DNA from 2 places in the Stenotrophomonas sp. YJH_SMC_25 genome. Region 2 is predicted to be linked to the other one. Evidence: riboswitches for the same ligand, from Rfam matches in the RefSeq annotation. Region 2 holds a riboswitch; the other holds the start of a gene.
What was found. Region 2 has a riboswitch for cobalamin ahead of AC5P7E_RS03450 (epoxyqueuosine reductase QueH). Riboswitches for the same ligand answer to the same signal wherever they lie in the genome.
Positions count from the first base shown of each region.

Region 1: linked by a shared signal. The riboswitch ahead of btuB (TonB-dependent vitamin B12 receptor) and the one ahead of AC5P7E_RS03450 (epoxyqueuosine reductase QueH) in region 2 are both predicted to bind cobalamin.

Region 1 covers NZ_JCAFSV010000011.1:108,634-115,881, forward strand. The annotation lists gene AC5P7E_RS15865 (LysR family transcriptional regulator) at 1-20, shown strand, start outside; gene AC5P7E_RS15870 (class I SAM-dependent methyltransferase) at 17-808, shown strand; gene gph (phosphoglycolate phosphatase) at 873-1,529, shown strand; gene btuB (TonB-dependent vitamin B12 receptor) at 1,630-3,471, opposite strand; cobalamin riboswitch at 3,587-3,809, opposite strand; gene AC5P7E_RS15885 (histidine phosphatase family protein) at 3,953-4,531, shown strand; gene AC5P7E_RS15890 (TfoX/Sxy family protein) at 4,623-4,985, opposite strand; gene AC5P7E_RS15895 (GAF domain-containing protein) at 4,982-5,464, opposite strand; gene bioD (dethiobiotin synthase) at 5,533-6,216, shown strand; gene AC5P7E_RS15905 (aminotransferase-like domain-containing protein) at 6,292-7,248, opposite strand, start outside.
Region 2 covers NZ_JCAFSV010000002.1:95,485-102,732, forward strand. The annotation lists gene AC5P7E_RS03440 (bifunctional nicotinamide-nucleotide adenylyltransferase/Nudix hydroxylase) at 48-1,097, shown strand; gene AC5P7E_RS03445 (nicotinate phosphoribosyltransferase) at 1,162-2,571, shown strand; cobalamin riboswitch at 2,705-2,934, shown strand; gene AC5P7E_RS03450 (epoxyqueuosine reductase QueH) at 3,096-3,782, shown strand; gene pncA (bifunctional nicotinamidase/pyrazinamidase) at 3,839-4,465, shown strand; gene purU (formyltetrahydrofolate deformylase) at 4,637-5,488, opposite strand; gene AC5P7E_RS03465 (LysR family transcriptional regulator) at 5,603-6,514, shown strand; gene AC5P7E_RS03470 (NADH:flavin oxidoreductase/NADH oxidase) at 6,518-7,248, opposite strand, start outside.

The DNA.
Region 1 (7,248 bases), on a different contig from region 2:
CGGGCAAGGAGAACACATGAACCACGGACAGGCCTTGATCGACCACAACCGTGCTGCCTGGGACCGCCAGGCCAGCGAAGTGCGCGAATGGTCGCGCCCGGTGGAAAGCTCAACGATTGCCGCCGCGCGCGATGGCCGCTGGCAGGTGCACCTGACCCCGCGCGCGCTGCCGCTGGACTGGCTGGGGGATGTGCGCGGCCGCCGCATCCTCTGCCTGGCCTCGGGCGGTGGCCAGCAGGCCCCGGTGCTGGCGGCGGCCGGGGCGGAGGTGACCGTGTTCGATCTGTCCGATGGCCAGCTCGAGCAGGATCGTCAGGTGGCGGCGCGTGATGGCCTGCAACTGCGCACGGTGCAGGGCGACATGCGCGATCTGCACGCCTTCGCCAACGACAGCTTCGATGTGGTGTTCCACCCGATCTCCAACCTGTATGTGCCCGACGTGCGCCCGGTGTGGACCGAATGCCGCCGCGTGCTGGCGCGCGATGGCATGCTGATGGCCAGCTTCTACAACCCGGTGCTGTTCGTCGGCGCGCGCGATCCGCAGCTGGATGCACAGGGCTTGATCCGGCCGCAGTACGCCATTCCCTATTCGGATCTGGAAGACCTGCCACCGGCCGAGCGCGAGGCGAAACTGGCGCGGGGCGATGCGCTGACCTTCGGCCACAGCCTGACCGAACTGATCGGTGGCCAGCTGGATGCCGGCTTCGTCATCGATCGCTTCATGGAAGACTGGCAGCCGCAGCCGCGCTTCCTGATCGACCGTTACCTGCCCACGTTCCTGGCCACGCGTGCGCGCCGGATCGGTTGAGGCAGGCCTGCCCAAAATACTGCGGCGTACAATGGACGGCCCCACGTCATGCAGGTGCAGTCCCTTGCCGTATCCGTATCCGCTGGTCGTGTTCGACCTCGATGGCACGCTGGTCGACAGCGCTGCCGATATTGCCGAAGCGCTGAACCGCACGCTGGAGGACATCGGCGTGGCGCGTGTGCCGGAAGCCACCGTGCTGGGCTGGATCGGTGACGGTGTGCGTCGTCTGGTCGAGCAGGCGGTGCAGGCCGCCGGCCGCGAGGTGGACCTGGCCGAGGTGATGCCGGTGTTCATGGTGCACTACCGTGAGTGCCTGCTGCGCAGCCCGCGGCTGTTCGACGGCGTGGGCGAAGCGCTGGCGCAACTGCGTGCGCGCAACGTGCCACTGGCGATCTGTACCAACAAGCCTGAAGCACTGGTGCCGCCGCTGCTGCAGCACCTGGGTATCGGTGATGCATTCGCGCTGGTACTGGGGGGAGATTCGCTGCCGCAGCGCAAGCCCAGCGGTGAGCCATTGCGGCACATCGCCGCGCACTTCGGGCTGCCGGTGGAGTCCTGCCTGATGGTGGGTGATTCGTTGACCGACTACCGCGCCGCCGAAGAGGCCAGCATGCCGATCGCGCTGGTGCGCTACGGCTATCCGCGCGGCCTGGACCTGGCCACCGCGCATGCGGTGGCGGTGATCGACGACCTGCGTGAACTGCCGGGGTTGCGGGGCTGAAGCAGAGGGGTAGTGCCGGCCGCTGGCCGGCAACCCGGAATGCGTTGCCGAAGGTCATGATGTTGCCGGCCAGTGGCCGGCACTACCATGAACGTTGCGCTCACTTCGGCTGGTAACGCACGCTCAACTGGTACTCGCGGCCGGGCTGGTTGAACCATGCCACCGTTTCGTAGCGACGGTCGAAGACGTTGGCGGCACGTGCCAGCAGCGACCACGATGGCGTCAGTGCGTACTCAGCGCGCAGGTCCAGCGTGCCGTAGCCTCCCACCTTCACCGTGTTGGCGGCATCGTCGTAGCGCTTGCCGGCACCCTGCACGGTCAGGCCGGCGCGGAAATCGCCGAAGCGACGGTCGATGTCCAGGCGCGCGGTCTGCTGCGCGCGGCGTGGCAGCCAGTTGTCGAACTGGGTGCTGCCGCCGGTGCGGTTGCGCGGGTCGGTGTAGCTCAGCTGCGCGTTGATGTCGAAGCCGGCCAGCAGCACGCCACCGGTCAGCTCGGCACCGCGGATGCGGGCCTTCTCCACCTGCTGCATCTTGAAGGTTGCCGCATCGTAGGTGATCAGGTCATCGATGCGGGTTTCATACACGTCCAGGCCCCAGTGCCAGCCCTGGCCCTGCTGCGAAACGCCGAGGTTGGCACTCTTGGATTTCTCCGGGTTCAACGTAGGCACGCCGCTCCACGGGTCGTACAGATCGCTGAAGGTCGGTGCCTTGAACGCCGTGCCATAGCTGGCGTTGAGGCGCAGGCCGTGGCCCAGCTCCATCGCCCAGCCAACGCTGCCGGTGGCGTGGTTGCCGAACTGCTGGTTGTCGTCGCTGCGTGCGCTGGCCTGCAGCTGGTGGCGGCCGAAGCGGCCCTGGTACTGCACGAATGCGCCGGTGTTGCGGCGGCGGTCGTCCAGGTAACCCGCGCTGCTGCCATCCAGGTTGTCTTCGCTCCAGTCCACGCCTGCGCTCAGCAGCTGGCCCTCGGCCACGCCGAAATCGCCCTGCAGGGAGGCGCTGTCGCGGTGGGTCTGTGCGCTGCCACGTGCACCGAAGTCGCCAAAGTTGTCCGACTCGTTGTCACTGCGGCCGACGTTGGCGGTGAATGCCAGGCGCTCGGACGGGGTGTAGCGCACCTTGCCGGCCAGCACCTGCTGGCGGGTTTCTGAATAGTTGTAGTAACCGTCGTAATGGTTCCTGCCGTCGGCGCGCAGGGCGCTGCCTTCCACGTTCCACTGCTCGTTGAAGGTGTAGCCACCGCGCAGGCTCTTGGACAGGTTGCGGTAGCCGTCGCGGTCGGGCTCGTCGGCGAAGCAGCCGGTGAACAGCGTGGCCGAGCCGCGGCAGGCATCGATGCCGTCGGAATGCTGGTAGGCGATATCCGCACCGAACCAGCCGCGTTCGGTACCGCCGCCAATGCCACCGCTGGCTTCACGCAGGCCGTTGCTGCCACCGCCAAGCTGGAAGTGCGGGGCGAAATCACCCTGGTTGCGGCGGGTGAAGATCTGGATCACGCCACCGATGGCGTCGGCGCCGTACAGGCTCGACTGCGGGCCGCGCACGATTTCCACGCGCTCGATCTGCGCCAGCGGCAGGTCCTGGTACATGGCCAGGCCGAGGTCGGCGCTGTTGATGCGCACGCCGTCCACCAGCACTACGGTGTGGCCGGAATTGGTACCGCGCAGGAACAGCGAGCTCTGCTTGCCGAGGCCGCCGGCATTGGCCAGGTTGATGCCGGCGCGACCGCGCAGCAGTTCCTGCAGCGAAGTGGCCTGGCTGGATTCGATCTGGGCGCGGTCGATCACCTGCGCCGGCGCGATGCTGTCCTGCAGGGCGATCGGGGTGCGGGTGGCAGTGACCAGGATCTGGTCGAGCGCGGTGGTGTCATTGGCGGCCTGGGCCAGCGCGGGCAGGGCGGCCAGCACGGCCAGGGACAGCATTCGGGACTGCAGCTTCATGGGGGACTCCGGGTGCCACGCACGCCCGCGTGGCGAAGGGGAGGAGCCGCGAAGGCAGGCGTGCGCCGATGCCGCAGCGCACGCCACGGTCATCCAGCGCCATGCCCACCGCATCGCGACCTGAGGCTTCCGGGCCGGTCTCCGGGCTTGCCGCCGGGTGGCGCGAGGCCACCGTCCAGGCGCCTTCCCATGCCTGCGGCACAGTGGCGGTGTTGCCTGGAACTGACGTGCTTACCGTTGCGGGGGCAGCGCCGGCCTGGCGTGGAATCACGCGTCACCGGCTTCCCGTTTCAACCTGCCGGCCATGGCCGCAGGTCACCTGGAAGTGCGCGCAGTCTACGGCATCGCAGGCCGTCCCGTTGCGTCGCGCCTGCGCGACTGCCTTTGCTGTGCCTTTAGAATGGTTGCTCGATCCCGTGGTGCCGTTGCCGATGTCCGCCCGTTTTCCGCTGTACCTGCGTCGCCCGTCCGGGACGCGCGCATGATCCTCGACCTGGTCCGCCATGCCGGCAATGGCCGTGACGAGTTCCTTGATGGCCGCAGCGACCCACCGCAGCTGGCCGGGCTGCCGCAGGAGCTGGTCGAGGCCTATGCCGGGCAGCGCTGGGAGCGGGTGATCAGTTCACCGCGGTTGCGCGCGCTGCATACGGCGATGGCCCTGGCCACGCCGCGTGGGCTGGACGTGGAAGCGGACGAGGAATGGGAAGAGCTGGACTTCGGCGATTGGGACGGGCGGTCGCTGTTCGACTTGCCGGAGGATGCACTGGCGGCCTTCCATGCCGACCCGCACGCGTTCCCGCCGCCCAATGGCGAGAGCTGGGGCCACTTCGAGCGACGCATCGCGCGCGCGCTGGATCGCCTGCTCGATGATGACGATCCGGTGCCGACGCTGGTGGTCAGCCATGGCGGCCCGTTGCGCATGGTGCTGTCGCAGGTCTGCGGCCTGCCGATGTCGCTGTGCTGGGCGCTGCGTATCGACCACGGCACGCGCCTGCGGGTGTGGCTGGAGCGCGGCGAGATCGGGCTGGTGGGTGAGCTGCTGGAGCTGCAGCAGCCCTGAGCGCACTCGCCGGGCATGGCCCGGCGCTACCGATCCCGCATCACACTGGTAGTGCCGGCCGCTGGCCGGCATCCCCAGGAACGCGGAGGCCTCAATCCTCGTCCGCGCCCCCGGGCACGCTGTCCTCAGCGTCATCGTCGGCATCGAAGCGCTGCTCATGCACCGGGCCCGACGCCGGGCCGGCTGCCTTCAGCGGATGCGCAGCGATGCGTGCTTCGTAATCCTGCACCAGTGCTTCACGCTGTGGCTCGCTCAGCTCCTGCCAATGGCAGTCCAGCAACGCGCCTTCCAGCGAGTACAGCAGGTTCAGGCTGGGCTTGAAGCCGGCGCGCTTGACCTTGACGAAGGCGCCGACGGCTCCGATCGCGACCAGGTCGTCGCGGCTGCGCAGGCCGACCTGGCGCAGCCACGCCGCACTTTTCGGGCCGATGTTGCGCAGCTTCGGTGCGCTCATCCCAACGCCTCGACGAACACGCGGGCGATGGCTTCCAGGCCGGCCTGATCTTCTGCGTCGAAGCGGCCGACCTTCGGGCTGTCGATATCGAACACGCCGATCAGTTCATCGCCGCGCAGCAGCGGCACCACCAGTTCCGAGCGCGAGGCCGAATCGCAGGCGATATGGCCGGGGAAGGCGTCGACGTCCTCCACACGCTGGGTCACGCGCTGGCTGGCGGCGGCTCCGCACACGCCCTTGTCCAGCGGGATGCGCACGCAGGCCGGCAGGCCCTGGAACGGGCCGACCACCAGTTCCTTGCCGTCGTACAGGTAGAAGCCCACCCAGTTCAGGTCGGGCAGGGCGTGGTAGACCAGGGCCGAGAGGTTGGCCGCGTTGGCGATGCGGTCGGACTCGGCGTAGACCAGGCCACGGGCCTGTTCCAGCAGCTGGGCGTATTGTTCCGGCTTGCTGCCGGTGAGCGAGGCATTGGCGAACATGCCAGCAGTCTAGCAAGCGTGCCGGGCCAGCGATAATGCACACACTGTTGCCCTGTTGGAGCCCGTCGATGCCGTTGCCCGCCACGCTGCCGCCCGCCCTGTTCGTCACCGGCACCGATACCGAGATCGGCAAGACCGCGGCCAGCACCGCGCTGCTGCATGTGCTGCGCCGGCGTGGCCTGCGTGCGGTGGGGATGAAGCCGGTGGCCAGCGGCAGCGAAGACCTGGGCCAGGGCCTGCGCAACGAAGACGCATTGGCGCTGCAGGCGGCCAGCTGGCCGGTACCGGACTATGCCGATCTGAACCCGTATGCGTTGCGCCAGCCGCTGGCACCGGAGCTGGCCGCTGCCGAGGACGGCGTGCAGGTGGAGCTGGCGCCGATCGTGGCAGCGTTCGAGCGGCTGCGCGCGCAGGCCGATGTCGTGGTGGTGGAGGGGGTTGGCGGTTGGCTGGCACCGGTCTCGGCCACGCTCGACCAGCTCGACCTGGTGCGCGCATTGCGGTTGCCGGTGTTGCTGGTGGTGGGCATGCGGCTGGGCTGCGTCAACCACGCGCGTCTGACCGCGCAGTCGTTGCAGGCCAGCGGCGTGGAGTGCCTGGGCTGGATCGGCAACCACATCGACCCGGCGATGCAGCGCCAGGATGAGAACATCGCAACGCTGCAGCAGCGCCTGCCGATGCCGTGCTGGGGGCGGCTGCCGCATCTGCCGGGAGCGGATGGCCAGATCCTGAGCACGCATCTGCTCGATTGACCTGGGGTAGTGCCGGCCGCTGGCCGGCAACCTCGATGTATCCACCTGCGTGCAGTTGCCGGCCAGCGCCCGGCACTACCGTGCTGCGCCCGCCAGCTCCCGCGCGATCGCACCCAACCGCTCCACCGCGCCGATGAAGCGTGCATCCAGCGTCTGGCAGCACGACAGCCGCAGGCAATGGCGATACCGCGCGCCGCGTGAATACACCTGGCCGGGCATGAACACGATGTCCTCCTGCAGTGCACGCTCGAACAGCTCGCGCGTGTCCACGCCGGGCAGTTCCAGCCACAGCAGGAAGCCACCCTGCGGTTCGGTGGCGCGGGTGCCGGCCGGGAAGTGTTCGGCCACCAGCTGGCGCAGCCGTCCGACCTGTTCGCGGTACAGGCGGCGTATGCGATGCAGGTGGTGCTCGTAGCTGCCCGCTTCCAGATAGGCCGCCACCGCGTCGCCCAGCAGCTGCGGTTCGCCGCCGGTGGACTGGAATTTCAGCAGCGCGATGCGCTCGGCGAAGCGGCCGCCATCGAGCCAGCCGATGCGGTAATCCGGCGCCAGCGTCTTGGAAAAGCCGCCGACCACCATCACCCAGCCATCGCGATCGAAGGCCTTCAGGAGCGGTGCCGGCGGTTCGCAGAACTGTAGCTCGGCATACACCGCATCTTCGATCAGCGGCAGCTGGCGTGCGTTGACCAGTTCGGCCAGGCGTTGCTTGGCGGCGGTCGGCATGGTGCAGCCGAGCGGGTTATGCACGGTCGGCATCACCACCAGTGCGGCCAGCGGCGTGTGCTCCAGCAGCGCGTCCAGCGCATCCACATCCAGGCCGAGCTGCGGATGGGTGGGCAGTTCGATGGCCTGCAGGCCGAGGTTGGCCAGCAACGGGTAGAGGTTGAAGTAGGACGGCGCCTCGATGCCGACCGCATCACCGGGCTGGGTGACTGCACGCAGCGCCAGCTGCAGCCCTTCCATCGCACCGTGGGTCAGCAGCAGGCGTTCGCTGTGGGTATGCAGGCCCATGCGCGGGCCGCGGCGCACGAT
Region 2 (7,248 bases):
AGCCAAGGGACAGACCCGCGGCTGCCACAACGACATGAGGGATTCTCATGGAATTCGACTATCTCGTCTTCATCGGGCGATTCGAGCCCTTCCACAACGGCCACGCCGCCGTTGCCCGCCTGGCCCTGAGCCGGGCCCGCAAGCTGATCTTCCTGGTCGGCTCTGCCGATACCCCCCGCAGCCTGCGCAATCCCTGGACCGTGGCCGAACGTGCCGTGATGATCCAGGCCGCCCTCGATGGCCACACCGACCGCCTGCTGATCCGCCCGCTGCGTGACCACCTGTACAACGAAGCGCAGTGGATCGCCAACGTGCAGCGCCAGGTGGCTGAAGCCCTGCGCAACGACGGCGCCGCCGCCGATGCGAAGGTAGGCCTGATCGGCATGGACAAGGACGCGTCCAGCTACTACCTGCGCGAGTTCCCGCAGTGGCCGCTGGTGGACGTGCAGCACACCGCCACCCTGTCGGCCACCGAGCTGCGGCGCTACCTGTTCGAAGCCGGCGACGTCGACTTCCACGGCGCGCTGCTGATGCTGCGTGGCAATGTGCCGGCGCCGGTGTACGACATGCTCGAAGCGTTCCGCAAAAGCGCGCCTGCCTATGGCCAGCTGGTGGCCGAGTACCGCTTCATCGAACAGTACAAGGCCGCGTGGAAGGATGCGCCCTACGCGCCCACCTTCGTCACCACCGATGCGGTGGTGGTGCATTCAGGCCACGTGCTGCTGGTGCGTCGCCGCTCGGAACCCGGCAAGGGGCTGTGGGCACTGCCCGGCGGCTTCGTCGGCCAGGAACAGAGCCTGCTCGACAGCTGCCTGCGCGAACTGCGCGAGGAAACCCGGCTGAAGATTCCGCTGCCGGTGCTGAAGGGGTCGCTGAAGGGCCAGCAAGTCTTCGACCACCCCGACCGCAGCCAGCGCGGCCGCACCATCACCCACGGTTTCCACTTCGAATTCCCGGCCGGTGACCTGCCGCCGGTGCGCGGCGGCGACGACGCCGACAAGGCGCGCTGGATACCGGTGAGTGAAGCCCTGGACATGGGCCCGCAGCTGTTCGAAGACCACCTGCACATCCTGGAGTATTTCCTCGGCCGCGGCTGACAGGCCCGGCCTCCCCACTGGCGGATAGACCGCTGGTGTCACTCGACGCGAAGGAGCTTCCGTCATGCACTACCTCGATAATCTTCTCCTCAACACCGACAGCTACAAGGCCAGCCATTGGCTGCAGTACCCGCCGGGTACCGATGCCACGTTCTTCTACGTCGAATCACGTGGCGGCCTGCACGATCGCACGGTGTTCTTCGGCCTGCAGGCGATCCTCAAGGACGCGCTGGCACGACCGGTCACCCACGCCGACATCGACGACGCTGCTGCGGTATTCGCCGCCCATGGCGAACCGTTCAACGAGGCCGGCTGGCGCGATATCGTCGACCGGCTTGGCGGCCACCTGCCGGTGCGCATCCGCGCCGTTCCCGAGGGCAGCGTGGTGCCCACCCACCAGGCACTGATGACCATCGAGTCGACCGATCCGGCTGCGTTCTGGGTGCCGTCGTATCTGGAAACGCTGCTGCTGCGCGTGTGGTATCCGGTCACCGTGGCCACCATCAGCTGGCACGCACGGCAGACCATCGCCGCGTTCCTGCAGCAGACCAGCGACGACCCGCAGGGGCAGCTGCCGTTCAAGCTGCACGACTTCGGCGCGCGCGGTGTATCGAGCCTGGAATCGGCCGCGTTGGGCGGTGCCGCGCACCTGGTCAACTTCCTCGGCACCGATACCGTGTCGGCGCTGTGCCTGGCACGCGCGCACTACCACGCGCCGATGGCCGGCTATTCGATTCCGGCCGCCGAGCACAGCACCATCACCAGTTGGGGCCGCGAACGCGAGGTGGACGCCTATCGCAACATGCTGCGCCAGTTCGGCAAGCCCGGTTCGATCGTGGCGGTGGTGTCGGACAGCTATGACATCTACCACGCGATCAGCGAACACTGGGGCACCACCCTGCGCGATGACGTGATCGCGTCGGGCGCCACCCTGGTCATCCGACCCGACTCGGGTGACCCGGTGGAGGTGGTGGCCGAAAGCCTGCGCCGGCTGGATGAAGCCTTCGGCCACAGCCTCAACGGCAAGGGCTATCGCGTGCTCAACCACGTGCGGGTGATCCAGGGCGATGGCATCAATCCGGACACCATCCGCGCGATCCTGCAGCGCACCACCGACGACGGCTACGCTGCCGACAACGTGGCCTTCGGCATGGGCGGTGCACTGCTGCAGCGACTGGACCGCGATACGCAGAAGTTCGCGCTGAAGTGCTCGGCGGCGCGGGTCGAGGGTGAGTGGATCGACGTCTACAAGGATCCGGTCACCGATGCCGGCAAGACCAGCAAGCGTGGCCGCATGCGCCTGCTGCGCCGCCTGGATGACGGCAGCCTGCATACGGTGCCACTGCCGGCCAACGGCGACGACACCCTGCCGGACGGCTTCGAGGACGCAATGGTGACCGTGTGGGAGAACGGCCGCCTGCTGCACGACCAGCGGCTGGACGACATCCGCACGCGGGCGGCCGTGGGGCATTGAAGGCGCATCCCGACCGGGGTCAGAGCCCGCTGCGTGGCAGCGGGATCCGACCCCTTCCTTCCGCTGGGGTCGGATCCCGTTGCAGCGCAGCGGGCTCTGACCCCTGCGCTCTTGACCGGCGCCACCAACAGGTCCACCTTGCACACGCCGAAGGTATCCCTCCCATCGCTGCGGCGCGGGGAGGGGTTTAAACGGGAATCCGGTGAAGGCGCCTCGCGCGTCCATTCCGGAGCTGCCCCGCAGCGGTGAATGGAAACGAATCCTGCCAACAGCACTGGGCTCGCGCCTGGGAAGCGGCGGGTAGTAGGTGGGCTGCGGCCCGTGTCCATCAGCCCGAATACCGGCCCCGGCCGGGGGACACGACCGTCCCCTGACTCGACCTGGAATCTCCGCGGGGAGGTTGCCGGGGCCGTCGTCGTCCTGCGCGTGCAGGCGGTGTGGCCGCGCGCGTCCTGTTCACGGTATCCGGCCAGACCCGTTCACCCACGCGCTGATGCATGGGCCACCGCCGTTGCCGGCGGTCCATGCGGTACCTGACGATGACCGAGCTCCAACGCCCCACCCTGACCCTGCCCGCCGACGGCAAGCGCCTGCTGCTGCATTCGTGCTGCGCGCCCTGTTCCGGCGAAGTGATGGAGGCGATCACCGCCTCCGGGATCGACTACGCGATCTTCTTCTACAACCCCAACATCCACCCGGTGAAGGAGTACGAGCTGCGCAAGCAGGAGAACATCCGCTTCGCCGAGCAGCACGGCATTCCCTTCATCGACTGCGACTACGACACCGACAACTGGTTCAGCCGCGCACGCGGCATGGAAAACGAGCCCGAGCGCGGCATCCGCTGCACGATGTGCTTCGACATGCGCTTCGAGCGCACTGCGTTGTACGCGCACGAGCACGGTTACGACACCATCAGTTCTTCGCTGGGCATCTCGCGCTGGAAGAACATGGCGCAGATCAACGACTGCGGCATCCGCGCCGCCTCGCGCTATGAAGGCCTGCAGTACTGGGACTACAACTGGCGCAAGGGCGGCGGTGCCAGCCGCATGATCGAGATCAGCAAGCGCGAGCAGTTCTACCAGCAGGAATACTGCGGCTGCGTGTACTCGCTGCGCGATGCCAACCGCCATCGCCGCGAGAATGGCCGCGAGCGGATCAAGATCGGCCTGTTGTACTACGGTCAGGACGCTGGGACGCCGCAGGACGATTGACGCGCAGGCATGGGGCGGCCACGCTGGTCGCCCCTTGAGTTCGTGCTGGATCTGCCATGACCGCCCTGCCCGCCGATGTCGCCCTGCTGGTGATCGACCTGCAGCCGGACTTCATGCCCGGTGGTGCCCTGGCCTGCGACCAGGGCGATGCGCTGGTGGCACCCATTGCCGATCTGCTGGCGCAGCGCCGCTACCGCACCGTGGTGGCAACACAGGACTGGCACCCGGCCGACCATGCCTCGTTCGCCAGCCAGCACCCCGGCCAACGCCCGTTCGAGACCATCCTGCTGCACGCGCAGCCGCAGACCCTGTGGCCGGACCACTGCGTGCAGGGCAGCGCCGGTGCCGCCCTGCACCCGGGCGTGGACTGGACCGTGGCCGACCTGATCCTGCGCAAGGGCACGCGCCAACAGGTGGATTCGTACAGCGCCTTCCGCGAGAACCACGGCCCCGATGGCAAGCGCCCGGCCACCGGCCTGGCCGGCTGGCTGCATGAACGCCGCATCCGCGAAGTGCACGTATGCGGCCTGGCCCGTGACTACTGCGTGCTGTGGAGCGCGCAGGACGCGGTGAAGTCCGGCTTCCGGGTGAAGTTCCTGTGGGAGCTGACCAAGCCGGTGACCGAAGCCAACGACGTGATGGTGCGCGAGGCGCTGGGCAAGGCGGGGATCGCGATCGTCTGAGGCGTGACCGCCGGGCATGGCCCGGCGCTACCGCGCACGAAATCAGGATTCGGTAGTGCCGGGCGCTGGCCGGCAACCTCGGGATCTCTGCAGTTGCCGGCCAGCGGCCGGCACTACCGGATAGCACCCGTGGTAGCGCCGGGCCATGCCCGGCGGACGCGGGATGGGCGATTACCGGAACACCACCGTGCGATGCCCATTGAGCAGGATGCGGTGCTCCACATGGCGGCGAACCGCGCGTGCCAGCACCAGCGATTCGGTATCGCTGCCCAGCCGCACCAGTTCGCGCGGTGCCATCGCATGGTCCACGCGGGCCACGTCCTGTTCGATGATCGGGCCTTCGTCCAGGTCCTCGGTGACATAGTGCGCGGTGGCGCCGATGATCTTGACCCCACGCGCGTGTGCCTGGTGGTACGGCTGCGCGCCCTTGAAGCTGGGCAGGAAGCTGTGGTGGATGTTGATGGCACGGCCGGCCAGCGCGCGGCACAGCGTGGGTGACAGGATCTGCATGTAGCGCGCCAGCACCACCAGGTCGATGCGTTCGCGCTCGACCAGGTCGATGATCTGCTGCTCCTGCACCGCGCGTGTATCGGCGGTCACCGGCAGGTGGTGGAACGGCACCTGGTAGGACGCCGCCAGCGGCGCGAAGTCGGCGTGGTTGGACGCCACTGCTGCGATGTCCACCTTCAGCTGGCCGCTGTGGGCGCGGAACAGCAGGTCGTTGAGGCAATGCCCCTGTTTGCTGACCAGCACCAGCAGCCGCGCGCGGCGTCGGCCATCGTGCAGCTGCCAGTCCATGCCGAAGCCCTCGGCAAGCGTGGCCATGGCGGCGTGCACGGTTTCCAGCGGCAGGCCGGCATCGCGGTCGAAGTGCACGCGCAGGAAGAAGCGGCCACTCTCCTCATCGCCGAACTGCTGGGCGTCGAGGATGTTGCAGCCGTGGTCGAACAGCAGGCCGGACACGCGGTAGACGATGCCGGTGCGGTCGGGGCAGGACAGGGTAAGAATGGAATCGGGGCGCATCGCCACAGTGTAGGGCAGCGCCCTGCCCAGCGGCCGGATGATCACGGGTGCAACCGACCTGCTTGGTTCAGTACCAAGCGATACTTGGACCTTCCCGTGGCAAGCTGGTCGGTCATGAACCTGTTGCAACTGATCCGCAGCTTCACCCGCACCGCAGAGACCGGCAGTATTGCCGCCGCGGCCCGCATCCTTGGCATCAGCGCCACCGCGGTCGGCCAGAACATCAACCGGCTGGAGGCCCATCTGGGCGTACGGTTGCTGAACCGAAGTACGCGGCAGCTGGCGCTCAGCGAGGCCGGCGCGCTGTACCTGGCGCAGGTGCGCCACATCGAAGCCGACCTGGCGCGCGCGCAGGCGATGGTCACCGCCGGTGACATCGAACCGGCCGGACCGCTGCGCATCGCCAGCAGCAGCGCCTTCGGTCGCCACGTGCTTGCCCCCTTGTTGCCTTCACTGCAGCAGCGCTACCCACAACTGCAGCTGGAGCTGCGCCTGACCGACCGCGCCGTGCAGCATGGGCCGGAAGCGGTGGATGCCAGCATCCGCATCGGGGCGCAGCTGGAGGACGGCGTGGTCGCGCGGCAGCTGGCGCGTGTTCCGTTCGTGTTCTGTGCCTCGCCGGCCTACCTGAAGGCGCACGGTACCCCGCAACAGCCTTCCGATCTGGGCGGTCATCGCGGGTTGCTGCACCGCTTCCCCACCGATGGCCGACCATTGCGCTGGGGCCTGCTGAAGGACGGCCAGCGCGTGGACGCCGCGCTGCCACCGAGCATGGTCTGCGATGACATCGATGCGCTGGCGACGCTGGCGGCGGCCGGTGCCGGCATCACCCGGCTGGCCGCATTCGTGGCCGAGCCGTACCTGCGCGATGGCCGCCTGCAGGCGGTGTTCGGCGCCGACACCGCGTGGCGCCCGGAACCGATGGAGGTCTACTTCTGCGTCAGCGACCGCCGCGATTTCACCGCCAAGATCCGCGCGCTGTTCGAACACCTTCAGGCCGGCATCGCGCCGGCCTGGCGGGTGTGAGCCTCAGCGCGTCTTGAACACGCCGCGCGCGTCGCGCGGCTCGCAGCGCAGGTACTGTGGCGCCGGTTCCACGCTGTCGCGCAATGCGGCAGCGGCATGCCACGGCCAGCGCGGGTCGTAGAGGATGCCGCGCGCCAGGGCCACGGCATCGGCGTGGCGATGGCGCAGGATCGATTCGGCCTGCTCGGGCTCGGTGATCATGCCCACGGCGATGACCGGCATGCGCACCTTGGCCTTGATCGCTGCCGCGAACGGCACCTGGTAGCCCGGACCGACGGTGATCTTCTGGCGTTCGTCCAGGCCACCGCTGGAGACATGCAGGAAATTGCAGCCGCGCGCGTCCAGCACCTGGGCCAGCGCTTCGCTCTGCACCAGATCCCAGCCGCCATCGACCCAGTCGCTGGCGGAGATGCGCACGCCCACGGCGACCTTGTCCGATACCGCCGCACGCACGGCGTCGAACACTTCCACCAGCAGGCGCAGGCGGTTCGGCAATGAGCCACCGTAGCCATCATTGCGACGGTTGCTCAGCGGCGACAGGAACTGGTGCAGCAGGTAGCCGTGGGCGGCATGCAGCTCGATCAGCTCGAAGCCGAGGCGCTCGGCACGCACCGCACTGGCGGCGAAGGCGGCGATGACCTCGGCGATGCCGGCCTCGTCCAGTTCCTGCGGTGCCGGATCGGCGGCGTGGAACGGCAGCGGCGACGGCGCCACGGTGGCCCAGCCACGCGCAT